DNA from 4 places in the Lactobacillus sp. ESL0261 genome. Region 1 is predicted to be linked to each of the others. Evidence: predicted binding sites of a transcription regulator. Region 1 holds the regulator's gene; each other region holds the start of a gene.
What was found. The regulator HrcA, encoded in region 1, represses chaperone genes, less so after heat shock. The targets are predictions, from matches to a motif close to TTAGCACTCNNNNNNNNNGAGTGCTAA.
Positions count from the first base shown of each region.

Region 2: a site for HrcA is predicted at 2,150-2,176, ahead of F5ESL0261_RS03130 (ATP-dependent Clp protease ATP-binding subunit). Genes of this name have one in related genera too.
Region 3: a site for HrcA is predicted at 3,076-3,102, ahead of groES (co-chaperone GroES). Genes of this name have one in related genera too.
Region 4: a site for HrcA is predicted at 2,238-2,264, ahead of F5ESL0261_RS08335 (Hsp20/alpha crystallin family protein). Genes of this name have one in related genera too.

Region 1 covers NZ_REHN01000008.1:25,674-30,417, forward strand. The annotation lists gene dnaK (molecular chaperone DnaK) at 1-825, opposite strand, end outside; gene grpE (nucleotide exchange factor GrpE) at 844-1,431, opposite strand; gene hrcA (heat-inducible transcriptional repressor HrcA) at 1,444-2,493, opposite strand; gene ribF (riboflavin biosynthesis protein RibF) at 2,626-3,558, opposite strand; gene truB (tRNA pseudouridine(55) synthase TruB) at 3,577-4,470, opposite strand; gene F5ESL0261_RS05820 (ribosome-binding factor A) at 4,515-4,744, opposite strand, start outside.
Region 2 covers NZ_REHN01000005.1:116,069-120,812, forward strand. The annotation lists gene F5ESL0261_RS03130 (ATP-dependent Clp protease ATP-binding subunit) at 1-2,109, opposite strand, end outside; gene F5ESL0261_RS03135 (hypothetical protein) at 2,280-2,462, shown strand; gene F5ESL0261_RS03140 (phosphocarrier protein HPr) at 2,576-2,842, shown strand; gene ptsP (phosphoenolpyruvate--protein phosphotransferase) at 2,842-4,575, shown strand.
Region 3 covers NZ_REHN01000010.1:15,718-20,461, reverse strand. The annotation lists gene F5ESL0261_RS06905 (ABC-F family ATP-binding cassette domain-containing protein) at 151-2,073, opposite strand; gene F5ESL0261_RS06900 (redox-sensing transcriptional repressor Rex) at 2,351-2,986, shown strand; gene groES (co-chaperone GroES) at 3,148-3,432, shown strand; gene groL (chaperonin GroEL) at 3,452-4,744, shown strand, end outside.
Region 4 covers NZ_REHN01000012.1:98,719-103,462, reverse strand. The annotation lists gene F5ESL0261_RS08350 (C1 family peptidase) at 1-459, opposite strand, end outside; gene F5ESL0261_RS08345 (SHOCT domain-containing protein) at 552-650, opposite strand; gene F5ESL0261_RS08340 (PH domain-containing protein) at 647-1,162, opposite strand; gene F5ESL0261_RS08335 (Hsp20/alpha crystallin family protein) at 1,713-2,135, opposite strand; gene greA (transcription elongation factor GreA) at 2,344-2,805, shown strand; gene F5ESL0261_RS08325 (Y-family DNA polymerase) at 2,884-4,197, shown strand; gene F5ESL0261_RS08320 (hypothetical protein) at 4,190-4,546, shown strand; gene F5ESL0261_RS08315 (CPBP family intramembrane glutamic endopeptidase) at 4,635-4,744, shown strand, end outside.

The sequences.
Region 1 (4,744 bases):
TTTCGCTCTAGTTAAATCAGCTTCCAAATGTAATGGTCCAGATTCACCAGCAGAAATAAATGGTAATGAAATATGAGTTGAAGACACACCAGACAAATCTTTCTTAGCTTTTTCAGCGGCATCCTTTAACCTTTGTAAAGCCATTTTATCTTTAGAAAGGTCAACACCATTTTCATCTTTAAAGTTCTTGATCAGCCAATCAATAATTTTATTATCGAAGTCATCGCCACCAAGGTGAGTATCACCGTTAGTTGAAAGTACTTGGAAGACTCCGTCACCTAATTGCAAAACAGAAACATCAAAGGTACCACCACCAAGGTCATAAACCAGAACTTTTTCATCTTCAGCATCTTTATCAAGGCCATATGCAAGTGAAGATGCAGTTGGTTCGTTAATTATTCTCTTAACGTCTAAGCCTGCAATTTTACCGGCATCCTTAGTAGCTTGACGCTGAGCATCGTTAAAGTATGCAGGAACTGTAATGACTGCTTCAGTAACCTTTTCACCAAGATAATCTTCAGAGAATTTCTTGATATATTGTAAAATCATGGCAGAAATTTCTTGAGGAGTGTATGCTTTATCACCAATCTTGACCTTATAATCAGCTTCACCCATATGACGCTTAATTGAAGAAATAGTATTAGGATTAGTAATAGCCTGTCTCTTTGCGACTTCACCGACTTGAATTTCTCCATCCTTGAAAGCAACTACTGAAGGTGTAGTACGGTTTCCTTCTGGATTGGTAATAATTTTTGGCTCTTTTCCTTCAAGAACAGCAACTGCCGAGTTGGTAGTTCCGAGGTCAATTCCGATAACTTTTGACATTGATATGCTTCCTTTCAATTATTGTGCTACAACAACCATCGCTGGTCTTAAAGTACGATCTTTGTACAAGTATCCTTTTTGCAAAACCCGCACAACATGATCTTTTTGATCTTCATTTTCAGCTTCAACTGTTTGGACAGCTTGGTGTAAATTAGGATCAAACTTTTCACCTTCAGCAGTGATTTCACTGATTCCATGATCTTTCATGGCTTTAACCAGAGAATCAAGTGTCATTTGCACTCCCTTTTTAAGCTGCTTTGATGCTTCATCATCAACCTTTGTTGCCAAAGCTCTTTCTAAATTATCCATTGCTGGCAAAACATCTTTAGCTAAAGATTGTGATTCATATTTAATAAGTTGCGCTCTTTCATTATTGTAGCGATTTTGCATATTTTGCATTTCAGCTTGACTGCGCAAGTACTTATCTTCTAAATCATCTTTTTCTTTTTGCAACTGGGTCAAATTGTGTTGCAGTTTGCTTTCCAAAGGTTCGGACTTCTTTTTTTCGTTAGCCTTAGCTTGAGAATGCTTTTTAACTTCTTTTGATTCAGTTGATTCTTTTTGCTCTTTTTTTGAATTTTTACTGTTAATTTCTTCTTTACTCACGGCTAACCTCCTTTATTTAAATCTACCATAATAATCAAGCAACTTTTTAGATAGCTCATTTCTGAAATATTCAAGCAATCCTATCACTTGAGAATACGGCATATTATCAGGGCCAAGTAAAGCAATTATGCCCTTTCCGTGAGGACCAACGCTGTACTCTGCCGTAAGCAGACTATAATCCTTTAACAAATCATTTGATAACTCAGACCCTAGACTTACCCGAACTGGATATCTGTCACTTTTTAAGTTTTGCCTGTTATCCAAAATACTAGAAATTAAGTCATTATGCTCAATCATTTCATATAATGACCGCAAATTAGAAACGTCACTCAAAGAAATATTATTGAGCAAATTAATCTGACCATCGACATACATTTGCTCGCTGGCAGCATCACTGATCACATCTTCAACTAAATCTATTAATTCAGACACATGAGCAGCTTTAAGCTTTTGTCCTAAAGTCTTCTTAAGAAACTCAGGTGTAACCTGATCTAGCGACTTTCCTACTAATTCATCGTTAATCATACGAACGGCACGTTCAATGTCATCACCATGAATATTGTATGGTAAGTTATAAACCTGGTCATGAACATCGCCATCACTGGTACCAAGAATAGCCATAATCTGTCTGCCAAATAAAGGTACTATACGAAATCCGGTAATAGTTAAATCACTATTCTCAGGCCCCTCCGCAAATGCAGTGTAATTTGTTAGGTCAGATAAGATCTTAACAGCTTCCTGTACGATGTCGTTAACTTGATGAAACGGCTGATCAAGCTGATTAATAATTCTTTTATAAACAGAAGATGAAATCTGTAAAGGCTCAACTAAATTGTCAAGATAGTAACGGTAGCCTTCTGTTGAAGGTACTCGACCACTTGACAAATGAGTTTTTTCAATCAAGCCTTTTTCTTCTAAAACCGCCATTTCGTTACGAATAGTTGCACTTGAAACTTTAATAGGTAACTGATTCATGACTGTTTTAGACCCAACAGGATCATGTGTCTGCGTAAAATCATTGATAATTGTTTTTAAAATTAATTCTTGACGTTCGGTCAACATAAATATCGCCCTCACTTTTAGCACTCAAACTTATTAGGTGCTAACAATTAATATGATACTAGCTTTTAGCAGAATGTCAAGTTGAGTGCTAACTTTTTTACAAAAAAACGCTTATCCCCTTTAAAATTGAAATTAACCAATGCCGGCAAAATAAGCTTTGATTTCTGCCTCATCACCACTCATTTGTTTTTTTAATTCTTTTAAGTTATCAAATTTAATTTCGCCACGAGTATACTTATACCATTTAATTACCATTTCTTCATCATAGGCTTCTTGATTAAATCCAAATAAATTCGATTCAATATAAAGCTTTTTACCCTCATTAACAGTTACGTTATAACCCACGCTTGTCATTGAGTCATACCACTTGCCTTTAATCTTGGTTTTAGTAGCGTATACTCCAATTTTAGGAACCACCTTGTCTTGAGACCAAACTAGATTTGCTGTAGGAAAACCCAGTTTATGGCCATTACGTAAACCGTGCCCGACCTTACCGGACATGACATACGGAAACCCTAATAATTTAGCTGCCAATTCCATATTTCCACTGGTAATGGCCCTTTTTATTTCCGTAGAGCCAATTTTTTGGCCATCATAAGACTGTTTTGGAACATCAATAATAGCAAATCTTCCCTTAGCAAACTTAGGGAAATTTTTCATATTGGCAATCTCTTTGGGACCATAAGTGTAGTCAAAGCCGGCTACAACTGTATCAGCATTTAATTTAACAATAATTTTATCTACAAATTCCTGTGCAGTCAGTTTGCTAAATGCCTCATTAAAATGCATCACAAGCAAAAAATCAACTTTTAGTTCCTGCATCTTATAAGCTTTTTCAGACAATGTATCTATATAGCTGACTTCTTTATTTTGATAAATTTCTTTAGGATGTCGATCAAATGTCATTACTACTAATGGTAAATGCTTTTGAATTGCTTTTTCTTTTGCGATTTTGATTAATTCCTGATGACCACGATGAACACCGTCAAAGAATCCTAAAGCAAGGATTATCTTTTGTGGAATAATATTTTCCTTAAACGGGTATGTTAAATGGATAATTTCCATAATAAAACCTTCATTCACTCATTCATTTTGTAAAAGCATTAAATAAGGGCGATACATGGTACCATCTTTTTGATAAATTGCCTTAACTCTATTATTGTATCGTAATGCCACTTTTTTTGCATTCGTTTTCAAAGAAATCGTTGCTCCATTTTTAACTTTGGCCCACAGATCTGTATCAATATCCTCATGAGCATAATTAGTAAAAAAAGAGTCAATTGGTTGAAGTAATTCATTTACCATATCTGGATTTTCTGAAATTTCATTCAATTTAACAGCTTGATCTATATCAAAGCCTGAACTAGAAGTGCGCCGCAAATTTTTCATTACTGCCGGCACACCAAGGTTTGTTCCCAAATCATTTATTAAAGAGCGAACATAGGTTCCTTTGCTGCATTCAATTTTAAAATCAAAAGCTTCTTGACCATTTTCTTTATCAAAAACAGGTTCATTTGTAAGATCGTAAGAAAAAACTTCAACCCGTCTTTTTGGCCTTTCAACTTTAATACCTGCTCGCGCATATTCATATAAATGCTTGCCATTTACTCGGACGGCCGAATAAATAGGTGGTACCTGTTCTATACTGCCCACAAACTCTTGCATAGCTTTTTGAATTTGATGGTGTTTAATTTTACTAGTTATTTTTTTAAATTCTGTTTTTTTGCCACTAATATCGTAACTATCAGTGGCAAAGCCAAAAATTCCCTGACCTACATATTTTTTGTTTTCCTCGTGCATCAATTCAATCAATTTTGTGGCCTGACCAATTGCAATTGGTAGCACTCCCGTAACATCAGGATCTAGGGTACCAGCATGGCCTATTTTTTTAATATGCAGCGCTTTGCGTAAATGATAGACAACGTCTGCGCTTGTCATGCCCTTATCCTTATCTATCACTAAAATACCATTTAACATTTTTTATTACCTAATCATGAAAAAAGCGCCTCACAGCGCTTTTCTTAATTATTGCGATTTGCATCCTGCTTTTTTACTTCAGCGATTAACTGATCAATTTTACTACCATATTTAACTGAATTATCTCGTTTAAAAATCAACTCTGGTACTTTATATACAGTTAGGACTTGCCCCAACAAATGCCTCATCAATCCCTTAGCTTTATTTAAACCAGCAGCAGCTTCTTCTTCTTTTTTAGAATCTTCAGAAAGAATGCTGTAATAAACAGTAGCAT
Region 2 (4,744 bases), on a different contig from region 1:
GTTCTTTGCTGCAGGGTGGTCAAGCTTATAGTCAGCAACTTTATCTTCAATTTCTTCCTGAATAGTTCTGCGCAAAGGTCTTGCTCCCATAGCGGGATTATAGCCTTCTTCAACAAGTTTTTTCTTGGCATCGTCGCTAACAGTAATCTGTAAGCCCTGATTTTTAACCATATTGTTTACTTCGTCAAGCATCAAATTAACAATCTTAATCAGATCATCTTTAGTTAATTCATTGAATTCAATTACATCATCTAAACGGTTTAAAAATTCTGGTTTGAAGAATTGACTCATTGAACTTCTGGCAGAGTCCGGCTTATCCTTAGAATTTTCAGCTGCGAAACCAACACTGGTATTTTTAATGCCCTGACCAGCATTAGAGGTCATGATAATAATTGTGTCTTTGAATGATACAGTTCTACCTTGAGAATCGGTCAAACGACCATCATCAAGGATTTGTAAAAATAGATTCATAACAGCTGGGTCAGCCTTTTCAATCTCATCAAGCAATATCAAACTGTATGGGTGTCTTCTAACTCGTTCAGTCAATTGACCAGCTTCTTCATAACCTACATAACCAGGTGCAGACCCAATAAGTTTAGACACTGAATATGATTCCATATATTCTGACATATCAAAACGAATCAAAGCATTCTCTGAACCAAACATTTGTCTTGCTAACTGTTTAGCTAGTTCAGTTTTACCGACTCCAGTTGGTCCAACAAATAGGAAGGAGCCTATCGGACGACCAGATTTGTTAAAGCCAATTCTGTTACGCCTGATTGCCCGAGCCAGTTTATCAACAGCCTTGTCTTGACCAATGACGTGAGCTTTCAGATTTGGTGCCAGATTTTGCAGCTGGTTTTCTTCCTGCTTTTGCAAATCGCCAACAGGAATGCCAGTTTTTTCTTCAACAATCTTATTCATAATCTTGCTGGTAATAATAGGAGATTTATCTGGATCTACTTTTTGATCCTTCATCTTATTATATTTTTCAATTTGATCGCGGTAGTATGCTGCTTTTTCATAGTCTTCGTTCTTTAAAGATTCTTGTTTTAATTTTTGTGCTGCATCAATCCGTTCCTTCATTTTATCTTTATCAACGTAAGGAATTGTCAGATTCATGCGTGAACCTGCTTCATCAAGCAAATCGATAGCTTTATCAGGTAAAAATCTGTCCTGGATATAACGCTCGGATAATTCAGCAGCAGCTTTTATGGCATCATCAGTATAATGTACATGATGATAGTCTTCATAACGCTTTTGAATACCCTTTAAGATCTGGATAGTTTCTTTAACCGAAGGCTCTTTAACGTCAACGGGTTGGAAACGTCTTGCTAAAGCAGAATCTTTTTCAATTTCACGATATTCCTTTAAAGTTGTCGCACCAACTAATTGCAAATCACCACGGGCAAGAGCAGGTTTAATAATATTGCCTGCATCCATTCCGCCCTCAGCATTGCCTGCGCCGACTATTTCGTGAATCTCATCAATAAAGAGAATAATATCATCGTGATTTTCCACTTCTTTAAGAAGTTGCTGCATACGTTGCTCAAATTGGCCACGAATACCTGTACCTTGCACTAAAGAAACTACGTTTAATGATATTATTCTTTTATCTTGTAATTTGGCAGGAACCGAGCCATCAACAATTTGCTGAGCTAAGCCTTCAACCACAGCAGTTTTACCCACTCCGGCTTCACCAATTAAAACTGGGTTATTTTTTGTTCTGCGATTTAAAATCTCAATGACGCGGGCAATTTCTTTGTCACGCCCAATGACTGGGTCAATCTTGCCCTTTCTTGCTAATGCAGTTAGATCTGTACCATATTGATCTAAAAGTGAACGACTACCTCCGGCACCATTATTACCATTGCCAGGTCCACCATTATTCATTCTCGGATCTCCCGGATTTCCAGCATTGCCATTATAGTTAAACAGGTCGCTGAAATCACCAAAGAAGCCATTATTGTCATTATTCATATTAATATTTCCTTGTTGTTTAAGTTGTTGATAACATTGTCCGCATAAATTAATTTCGCGACTTTGTCCATTAACTTTTGCAAATAAGTGAATGGAAGCTGGTCGTTTTTGACAGTTTTGACAAAGCATTGTATTACCGCCTTTCATATCAGTTTACTAAATTATATAATTAGCACTCGGAATAATCAAGTGCTAAAACTTGGATCTTATTATTTGTAAGTACGTTAAATATGCTAAAATACATGTAGGCAAAATCAAAAATGTTGCTGAATTAATATAGGATAAAAGCGGTGGTAAATTTGGATTATCAAAAAATTCTTGAGCAGTTGGCAGATGGTGAACTAGATCATTATGAAGTTGACCCTAAAGATGCTTTTGAATTTCAATCTGCATTAAGGTCTTTTGGTAAGAGGCAAAACATAACGGGAAAGGCCTTGCGGGGTGGTAAAATAATTTATTCGCAGTCTAAGACTGGAGTTTAGTGATGTAAACTGTTACATTTATGTTGTCTAATTCACAAAAAAATGATAGTCTAAGTAAGCGAATAGGTATTTATTACCGTTTTGATTTTTTGAATTAAAAGGAGATATATATAATGGAAAAACGCGATTTTCATGTTGTTGCAGAAACAGGTATTCATGCTCGTCCAGCTACATTGCTAGTACAAGCTGCTTCTAAGTTTGGTTCAGATATCAACTTGGAATACAACGGTAAATCAGTTAACTTGAAATCAATCATGGGTGTTATGTCACTCGGAGTTGGTAAAAATGCTGATGTTACGATCAGTGCTGATGGTGATGATGAAAAAGACGCAATTAACGCTATTTCTGAAACAATGAAAAAAGAGGGTTTAGCTGAATAATGACCAAGACATTAAAAGGAATTGCTGCAAGTGATGGTATTGCTGTAGCACCAGCCTATCTCTTGGTTGAACCTGATCTTTCATTTTCAAAAACTACAGTTAGCGATGTTGAAAGTGAATTAGCACGGTATAAGAAGGCAATTTCAGTATCAACTGCTGAAGTTGAAAAAATCCGTGATAGCGCAAAGAAGAGTTTAGGTGAAGATGAAGCTCAAGTCTTTGAAGCTCATCTGATGATTTTAAACGATCCTGAATTTACTGGTGCCATCGAAAATGAAATCAAAGAGCAAAAAATTAACAGTGAAGCTGCACTTGATGAAACTGCTCAAAAGTTCATTACAATTTTTGAAGGCATGACTGATAACGAATACATGCAGCAACGTGCAGCTGATGTACGAGACGTTTCTAAGAGAATTATGGCTCATTTACTGGGTAAAGAGTTGCCTAATCCTGCATCAATTGATCACGAGGTAATTGTGGTAGCTCATGACTTAACTCCAAGTGACACTGCTCAATTAAACAAGAAGTTTGTTAAGGGCTTTGTAACTGACATTGGTGGTAGGACTGCTCACTCTGCTATTATGGCTCGTTCTCTTGAATTACCAGCTGTTGTTGGTACTGACTCAATCACAAAAGACGTTCAAAATGGTGATACTCTTGCTGTTGATGGTCTTAGCGGTGATGTTGTCGTTAAGCCGACGGACAGCGAAATTGCAGACTATAAGCAAAAGAGTGCTGATTTCTTGAAGCAAAAAGCTGAATGGGAAAAGTTAAAGGATGAACCTTCAGTAACTGCGGATGGTAAAAAATTCACAATTGCAGCAAATATTGGTACTCCAAATGATATGCCAGGTGTGAATGACAATGGTGCTGAGGCTGTAGGCCTTTATAGAACTGAATTCTTGTACATGGACTCAAAAGACTTTCCAACAGAGGATGAACAGTTTGAAGCCTATAAAGAAGTCATTGAAGACATGCATGGCAAGCAGGTTATTATTAGAACCATGGATATTGGTGGTGACAAGCACCTTGACTACTGGGACTTGCCAGAAGAAATGAACCCGTTTTTGGGAGTGCGTGCAATTAGGCTATCACTGCAAAATGAAGAAATTTTCCGTACTCAGCTTCGTGCTTTGTTACGTGCATCTGCTTACGGTAAGTTGGGCATCATGTTCCCAATGATTGGTACCATAAATGAATTACGCAAAGCTAAAGCGATTTTAAGTGAAGAAAAAGACAAGTTAGTTGAAAAGGGAGTTAAGATCGGTTCTGATTTGGAAGTCGGAATGATGATTGAGGTTCCAGCTGCTGCCGTTTTAGCCGACCAACTTGCAAAAGAAGTTGATTTCTTCTCAATTGGTACTAATGATTTGATCCAATATACAATGGCTGCTGATCGTGGTAATGATAACGTTTCTTACCTGTATCAACCAGCGAATCCATCAGTTTTACGCTTAATAAAGCATACAATTGATGCAGCTCATGAAAATGGTATTTGGTGTGGCATGTGTGGTGAAGCTGCTGGAGACAGTACCATGTTCCCAATTCTGTTGTCAATGGGCTTAGACGAGTATTCAATGAGTGCTACCTCAATTTTACGAATCAGAAGTTTGATGAAAAAGCTTGACACTAATGACATCAAGGAATTAGCTAATAAAGCTTGTTATGTTTCAGAAACAGCTGAAGAAAACGAAAAATTAGTTAGCGATTTAATGAAAAAAGTAAACAAGTAAATATTAATATTCAAAAAGGGTACATTCTTTAAGTTCTTGTATCCTTTTTTAATTTCTTTAATCTTTCTTGGCAAAAAGTTCACAGAATATTCATGTTTTTAACTTAACATAAGAATGTAATTAGTCATCAAAAACACTACTTACAAAAAAGAAGTAGTATGTTATAATA
Region 3 (4,744 bases), on a different contig from region 1:
TTGCGTCTGATAATTATTACGTATTTATAAATAAAAAGAAATTTTTATTAATAGTTAATAAAAAAATCTAGCACTAGCTAAGAATAGAAACGTTAGATAAAAGGCTAGTTAATCTTATTTTGGAGTTGTGTTAACTTAATATATATTATTTTAGTCAAAGCTATCCAGTTTATTCAATGCACTTTCCCAAGCATTATTTGCATCGTCCAGTTGTTTTTGTACAGCGTTAAGCTGTTCTTGCAAGGGACCTAATTTGTCAAAATTAGTAGCAATTGCTGGATCAGCCATTTGAGATTGAATATCTTTTTGTTCTTTTTCCAGTTTTTCAATTTTATTTTCGGTATTTTCAACTTCTCTTTGCAATTTACGCTTTTGTGAATCGCGCAACTTTTGCTCCTGATAGGACAATTTATTTTTATTTTGCTCAGGTTCTACTATTTCTCTATTCTCGGATGATTCATTTTTTGAGGCTGAGTCTTGCTTATTCTTTTCATCTAAATAATAGCTATAATCACCCTCATATACTTGAGCAATACCGTTTTTAATTTCTACAATTTTATTTGCTAACTGATTGATAAAATAGCGGTCGTGAGAAACAAAAAGTAAAGTACCATCATAGTTCTGTAGCGCCTGTTCTAAAACTTCCTTAGCTTCAAGATCCAAGTGGTTAGTAGGTTCGTCCATCAGCAGAAAGTTATTATGTTCTAGTGACAAAACAGTTAATGTTAATCTGGCCTTTTGACCACCTGAAAGTTGCCCGACAGTTTTATCAATATCTTTTGCCGTAAACAAAAAACTGGCTAAAATCGACCTCACATCTTTTTCAGGCATTGTTTTGTGCCGGTCCCAAACTGTATCGATTACCGTTTTAGTTGGATCAAGTCCCTGAAGTTCCTGATCATAATAGCCGATATCAAGGGATGCTCCATATTTAATTGAACCTTTTTTCGGCTTTAACTCCTTCATCACGGTTTTGAGTAAAGTTGATTTACCAATACCATTTTGACCAATAACGGCCACGCGATCGCCTTTATTTACTTGCAGAGAAATACCGTGAACCATTGTTTTTGTGGGATAGCCAATAGTTAAATCACGTAAAATTAGCACTTCTTTACCAGATGGCCGCTCGCTTTGGAAATTAATGCGTACTTTGCTTTTGCGTTTTGGCGGATTAATTCTTTCCATTTTCTCCAATTGCTTGCGGCGGCTTTGTGCTCGTTTGGTAGTTTTGGCTCTAACAATATTTTTTTGAATAAATTCTTCGTCTTTTTTGATTTTTTCTTGCTGCTTTTCGTATGCTTCTTCTTGTTGACGGTCACGTAATTGACGTTCAGCGACGTAGGCAGAATAATTTCCTTTAAACACAGTTAATTTGCCAAATTGTAATTCAAAAATCTGCGTTGCTAAATTATCCAAAAAATATTGGTCGTGAGAAACTACCAAAATGGCACCAGAATAGTTTTTAAGGTAATTTTCAAGCCAGTCTAATGTGTCTAAATCAAGATAGTTGGTAGGTTCATCAAGTAATAATAACGGGGGTTTGCGTAATAATAACTTGACAAAAGAGAGCCGTGTTTTTTCTCCACCGGAAAGGCTGCCAACCTTTTTAGTCCAAGTTGCTTCAGGAAAATTAAAGCCATTTAAAACACTCTTGATATCGGCCTGGTAGGTGTATCCTCCCTGTTGTTCGAAGCTGTATTGCAATTGGTCATATTGTTTTAGCAGATCCTTTTTTTGCGGATTTGCAGACATTTCTTCTTGTAAATCCCTTATCTTTTTACCCATATTAATTAAAGGGGTAAAAACAGACAACATTTCATCCCAAATAGTTTTATTTTCATTTAAATCATTTTCTTGAGCAATATAGCCGACATCTATATTTTTATTGATGGTAAAGTCGCCATGTGTGGCTTCTTCTTCGCCGGTCATAATCTTAAGCAATGTCGTTTTACCGACACCATTGGGTCCAATGAGACCTATTCTTGCATTTGAGTCAATTGAAAAATTGACATTTTTAAATAATGTGTTGGCACCGAATTGTTTTTTTAAATCGTGCCCTTGAGCAATTATCATAATTTTTCACCTAGAAACCATTTTAGCATACGTAGCAAAATTCTTGTGGGAGAGTTTGATTGATAAATATAGGAAATAAATGTAAAAAAGAAGCATTTTTTAATTAAAAGAGTAAAAAATTAAATTTCTATTATCAAACCTGTTACTATTATGCTAAAATTTGATAGATTGTGAAAAAAATGTTTGCAAATGGCGCAAATTTATAGATAAAATAGTAGTAATTGCTGAAAAATTCACAAAACAAAATATATTCTTAATCAAGTTGGAGGCTTTTTAAATGGAAAAAATCAAAATACCCACGGCTACGGCTAAAAGATTGCCGCTATATTACCGCTACCTGATAATTTTAAATGAGGCTGGTAAAGAAAAGGTATCCTCAACTGAATTATCTGAGGCTGTTCAAGTAGATAGTGCTTCAATCAGACGTGATTTTTCATACTTTGGTGCATTGGGAAAACGTGGTTATGGTTATGATGTAAAAAGTTTGCTTTCCTTTTTTAAAAAGATTTTAAATCAAGATACCTTAACAAATGTTGCCCTGGTTGGCGTTGGTAATTTAGGCCATGCGTTATTAAACTATAATTTCAAACGTACAAACAATATTCGTATTTCATGTGCTTTTGATATAGATGATAAAATTACAGGCAAGATTCTCAGTGGCGTGCCTGTTTATGACATGAGTGAACTAAAAAAACAGCTTAGTGACCAACAGATTTCTATTGCAATTTTGACCGTTCCTTCCACGACAGCACAAAAGACTGCTGATGATATGGTTGAAGCCGGTATTCGAGGAATTATGAATTTCACGCCAATTCGTTTGTCTGCTCCAAGTGGTATTAGAATCCAGAACGTTGATTTGGCAACGGAATTACAAACTCTAATTTACTTCCTTGACTCAGATAAGAAAAAGTAGGTATAAAAATACAATTAGCACTTTTTTACTCAAAGTGCTAATTTTTTCTTGCATTTTTTATGAAAAGGGGTTATTATCATAAATGTAAGTTAGCACTTGATGAATAGGAGTGCTAATGACACGTAAAATAGATTAATAATTTAATTTTAGGAGGGACAAACGTGTTACAACCAATTGGTGATCGCGTGATCGTTAAAGTTAAAGAAGAAGAAGAGAAAACTGTAGGCGGAATCGTCCTGGCTTCTAATGCTAAACAAAAGCCAACAGAAGGTGAAGTTGTTGCTGTTGGTGAAGGTAGTTATGCCGAAAATGGCAGTAAAATTCCTATGACTGTCAAAAAGGGTGACGTTGTTTTATATGACAAATATTCAGGCACTGATGTCAAATACGATGACGAAAAGTATTTAGTCCTTCATGAAAAAGATATTTTAGCAATTGTTAAGTAATTAAGGAGCGCAGAAAAATATGGCAAAGGAAATTAAATTTTCAGAAAAAGCAAGACGTTCTCTATTAAAGGGCGTTGATAAATTAGCTGACACTGTTAAGGCAACTATTGGTCCTAAGGGTAGAAATGTTGTTTTAGAGCAATCATACGGCAACCCAGACATTACTAACGATGGTGTGACAATTGCCAAGGCAATTGAATTAAAAGACCACTATGAGAATATGGGTGCTAAGTTAGTTGCAGAAGCAGCACAAAAAACTAATGACATTGCTGGTGATGGTACAACTACTGCTGTTGTTTTGACTCAAGCAATCATTCGTGAAGGCATGAAGAACGTGACCGCTGGTGCTAATCCTGTTGGTGTTCGCCGCGGTATTGAAAAAGCCACAAAAGCTGTAGTAAATGAATTACACAAGATTAGTCATACTGTTTCTTCAAAAGACCAAATTGCTCAAGTTGCTTCAGTTTCTTCAGCTTCAAAAGAAGTTGGTGATTTAATCGCTGACGCCATGGAAAAAGTTGGTAATGATGGTGTGATCACTATTGAAGATTCACGTGGTATTGAAACTGAATTATCAGTAGTTGAAGGTATGCAATTTGACCGTGGTTACCTTTCACAATACATGGTAACTGATAATGACAAGATGGAAGCAGATCTTGACAATCCATACATTTTAATCACTGATAAGAAGATTTCTAACATTCAGGACATTTTGCCATTGTTACAAGAAATTGTGCAACAAGGTAAATCACTTTTGATCATTGCTGATGATGTTTCTGGTGAAGCTTTGCCAACATTAGTTTTGAACAAGATTCGTGGTACATTTAACGTTGTTGCTGTTAAGGCTCCTGGCTTTGGCGACCGTCGTAAAGAACAACTGCAAGATATTGCAGCTTTAACTGGTGGTACAGTTATTACTGAGGACTTAGGTCTTGAGTTAAAGGACACTAAGATTGATCAATTAGGTCAAGCTCGTCGCATTACTGTAACTAAGGACTCAACTACCATTGTTGATGGTTCTGGTTCTGATGAAGCTATTAAAGATCGTGAAGATTCCATTAGAAAACAAATTGCAGAGACTACTTCTGACTTTGATAAGAAGAAATTACAAGAGCGTCTGGCTAAATTAACTGGTGGTGTTGCCGTTATTCATGTTGGTGCTGCTACTGAAACTGAATTGAAAGAACGCAGATACCGCATTGAAGACGCTTTGAACTCCACTCGTGCAGCCGTTGACGAAGGTTATGTTGCTGGTGGTGGTACTGCATTAGTAGACGTTAAGGATGCTGTTAAGGATCTTAAAGGTGATAAT
Region 4 (4,744 bases), on a different contig from region 1:
ACCGTATTTTTCAATTAAAGCTGCACCCATGTGGAATTGACCACCGTCTCCGCCAGCGCCGTTTAAATAAGCTTTTACTGTACGGGAATCAAGTGGTTCATCGGCAGTAGCTAAAATATTGTCGTAAAAAATATTTGCCCGTTCAACTTTATCCCAGAAAAAGTTGTAGCTTTGTGAGAAAGTAAAATTCTTGCAGTGATATTTTTTACCAAAATAATGCCGTAAAATATTAAGGGTGGCAAATTCCCAGCAACGACCTGATTGGCGCTGGTTAGTAACATTTTCAGTATCCAGCTCTGTTGAAAACACACGGGTCAACTCGCCTTGAACACGTTCATTGTAAGACGCTGCAAGAACACCGCTTTTTTGAGCAGCTCGTGCAACAACTTGATTTTGCGGTTTTTCATTAAAGTTTTCCGCAAACTTTTCCAGTTCTTGGACAGTTAATTTATGAGCCATGAAATATATTCTCCTTTTTTAATCTATTTTTAAATTACTTTATATTTTAAGCTAAAAGAAAAGCGAGTTCAATAGCTGAACCCACTTTGGCTTTATAATCCTAAAATTTGCTTCTTCTTAGCCGAAAATTCTTCTTCAGTCAATATTCCCTCATCAACTAACTCTTTTAATTGCTTTAACTCTGCAATCATATCTTGAGTATTTTCTGTTGTATTTTGTACTGGGCACTTTGAATACTTTGTTGATAATTTTTCGACCTGCTTTTAATAGTATCTGCTAAAATTGGTGCAGCAGTTTTATCTAAATCGTTAAGAAAAATATTTGTTGCTCCATTAGTTATTTGAATGTCAGATAAGAAAAGTCGCGTTTTTATTGATACACCATTAATCATATTAAGTGGTATATCTGTAAAATCTCCCCCAATAAACATGTTCTTATTAATTATCATTACACGCATGTTTGTACAAATTATCAGTGCAGTATGATTATCGTAATTGCCACTAGCTGCATACTGGATACTCTCACCGCCTGCGATATCAATATTATCTGACAGGGCTCTTAATTCTTTATTGTTAAACCAAAAATCAAAAACTTTCTTATCAATTAATTGTTTTTTAATTTCATCTGGTATGTTCAATTTATTTATTTTTTTAGCAGCACTCGAAGCTCGATTTTCTATGTATATGTCATTATTTTTGCTCAATTTATACTCCTCCTAAGGAAAACTTGCCCTAGGTTTAACGTCACTGGCTGTGGTGGACTGGGCAGCTATTATTTGAGGTTAATAACTAATAATCTTGAAATTGGGAAAAGAAGAGAAGAAAGAGTTAAGCCTAAACTTTAGCAGTCCTAGTATTAACAATGACAAAGGTGCAAAATTTTAAATATTAAATTTTACTAATATTATTAGATTAAAACTATTGCAAATAGATATCAATTGTCTTTGCGAATTTTAAATACTGCATAAAAGAATCTATAGAAGGAAGTACGTGCAAAAATAATATTTAAAATAACAGGTTCTGTTAATAATCCTGGAATTTTAAATGAAACATAGTCTCAAAACTTTACTACTAAATCTGCTGCTAAAGAAAAATCTAAAAAGCAGCTGGAAACAAAATAAGCCATCCCGACTTTGATCAGGATGGCTTATTTTGGTGCTTCTGATATGTTTTATTTTAAAAACAGTTCAGACAAATTTAAATAGACTTTCTGCTATTTCAGTGAGTTAATATACTTTGATAATTTGAAGACAATTAGTCAATTTGGATTGAGTTATCGCTTGCGCCAGCTTGTTGCTTTGGCAGGGTAATTGTCAATACACCGTTATCGTATTTGGCATGAATATCACTTGCAACTACGTTTGGTAATCTGAAGCTGCGTGAAATGTGACCTTCACTTCTTTCACGGTGAATAATGCTGTTATCCTTGGACATATCTTTAAATGACTTTCTTGAACCTGATACACTTAAAATACCATTATTGTAATTTAGGTGAATTTTATCCTTGTCCATTCCAGGCATGTCAACTTTGATTACATATTCTTTGTCGTTTTCAACAACATCTGATTGCATTAATTTTGCTACTTCGTTATCATCGAAAAATTTTCTTGGAAGATCAAACCAATCGTTCATCGCATCGAATAAATCATTGTGCCGATTCATCATATCATTTGCCATAGTAAAAAACTTCCTTTCAAAATTTATATATTTGTAACAGAAGACTTTCATTTCTTCCTTACAATTATTATTATAGTATGCAGATTCATAAAAAGGAAATATTTAGCACTATTATTTTTAGAGTGCTAATTTATAAAAATTAGAACCTCCATAACAGTAATTATAGCTTGTGGATAATATTGAAAAGAAAAAATTAGGAGAGAATATTTTGGTTTATTATCAAAAAATGACGCCTCAAGGCTATCAAAAAATTAAAGATGAAATTGCTGATTTGAAAAAGGATAGACCTAGAAAAATTAAAATTTTGCAGGAAGCACGCTCCTTGGGTGACTTGTCTGAAAATACCGAATATACAGAGGCAAAACGTGATTTAGGACACCTTCAGAGTCGTTTGCGTTATTTGGAAAAGCAGTTGAAATATGCAGAAATTGTTGAAAAAACAGCTGACGGCAAGGTAGATCTGGGCAAAACGGTTACATTAAAATTTGGTGATGATGCAGAAACTGAGATTTACCAAGTTGTTGGCCGAATGGAGGCAGATATCAGTGCTGGTAAAATAGCTTTCGACTCGCCATTAGGTCAGGCTATCATGAAAAAGAAAGTTGGCAAAACTGTTAAAGTGGAGGCTCCGGCAGGGGAATATCAGGTAACGATTGAAGCAATTGAATAATTTTTCACTTGATTATTCGAACTGGTGTTTGTATAATTTATTTTAGCGAACATGAGTTTGCATTAGGAAGTGAAAGCAATGTATGATTATCGTTATGAGCCCCATCGTTTAATTTTTATGATTGATAACAAATCATTTTTTGCCAGTTGTGAGGCACTTCAATTAGGTCTAAACCCAATGAAAGCTGTGTTAGCAGTTGTTTCGCATCAGCCACATACAAATTATGGCTCGGGGCTAATTATGGCAGCCTCACCTTTAGCAAAGAAAAAATATGGGTTAACTAATGTTATGCGGGTACGTGATTTACCTACGAAAAAAGAAGCGCCAGACCTTATTTTGGCAGACCCACATATGAATTTGTATATTAAACGTAGCATGCAGGTATTGAAAATTTTTCAGAAATATGCATCAGATGAAGATATCCATGTTTACTCAATTGATGAAAGTATGATTGATATGACCAAGTCTTGGCGTTTGTTTGGGGATGATCCTTATCTGGTTGCTCGCAAAATTCAGGTAGAAATAAAAAATAAGATTGGTCTTTATACTACTTGCGGAATAGGAGAAAATCCCCTGCTAGCTAAACTGGCAATGGACATTTCTGCTAAACATCGGTGTTCGATGATTGATTATTGGCATTATATTGATGTACCCGATACAATTTGGCAAATTAAAGATATGGAAGAAGTTTGGGGGATTGGCAAAAGAATAGCTGCACGTTTGCGCCGCCTGCATATTAACAATATGTATGAATTGGCTCATACTGATCCAGCAATTTTAAAAAATGAGTTTGGCGTGATTGGCGAACAGCTATTTGCGATTAGCTGGGGAGTTGATCGTAGCATTATTAGTGAAAAATATTTTCCCATAATGAAAAATTACGGCAATTCACAGATTTTAAACCGTGATTATACGAATCAGCGAGAAATAGAAATAGTTTTACGTGAAATAGGCGAGCAGGTGGGTGCCAGAATAAGGGCACACCGTTTACAAGCAGGCTGTATCAGCTTGTTTGTTGGCTTTTCTAAGTACGAACAAGATGGCAGTCGTAAGGGCTTTAATGTGCAGCAAAAAATTTGCCCTACTAATGATAATGATTTATTAGTTGAAGAAATACTGGCTCTTTTCCGTAAAAACTGGCATGGAGAAACGGTCCGAGCCTTAGGAGTCAATTGTAGTCGCTTAGAACCTGATAATTGCCAGCAATTAACTTTTTTTGTTTCGGCCACTGAACAGATAAAAAAACGTACTATAAATATAACTGTTGACAAAATCAGAAAAAAATATGGTTTTACCAGTTTAGTCAAAGCCTCAAGTTTGTCTAAGGGCGCTACGGCAATAAGGCGCAGCAGTTTAGTTGGTGGACATAATGGTGGAAATGCATATGAATGATTTTGATAAAGTAGTTCAAGACTTTTTTAAGAATTACCAAGATCGCAAAATGAAAAAGTGGCAGGGTTTCTTTTTGAGCGATCATACTATGGCAATTAATAAAGATAAGCAAAAGCGCAGCGTGAAGCATCCCGTTAAAGATACTATGAGTATAGAAGAAATAAGCTTGCAGCTGCTCAAAGCATATGGCAATCACCGCATGGTACATCTGCAGGTTAAAGTTATGAACAGCGATAATCAATTACCAGCTGATATTTGCGGCTTTGTCAATGGTTATAGTGAAGACGGCATTATTGTTGACGGACAAAAAATTGCTTTAGAAGATATAAATAATATCAGTGTAGATTAAGAAAAATTACCTTGATATTTTATATAGATATCTTTTTTTGCTATAATATGGAACTTGTAAGGTACATAATAGTATAGAGGTAATTTTTGTGAATACACCAGCATCAAGGCAAGGCAATATCATACGCTATCTTATTTATTTCATTAGCTATTTGATGGTTGCCGGGGTGATTAAGTTAGTTACTGCTAATTCACCAAT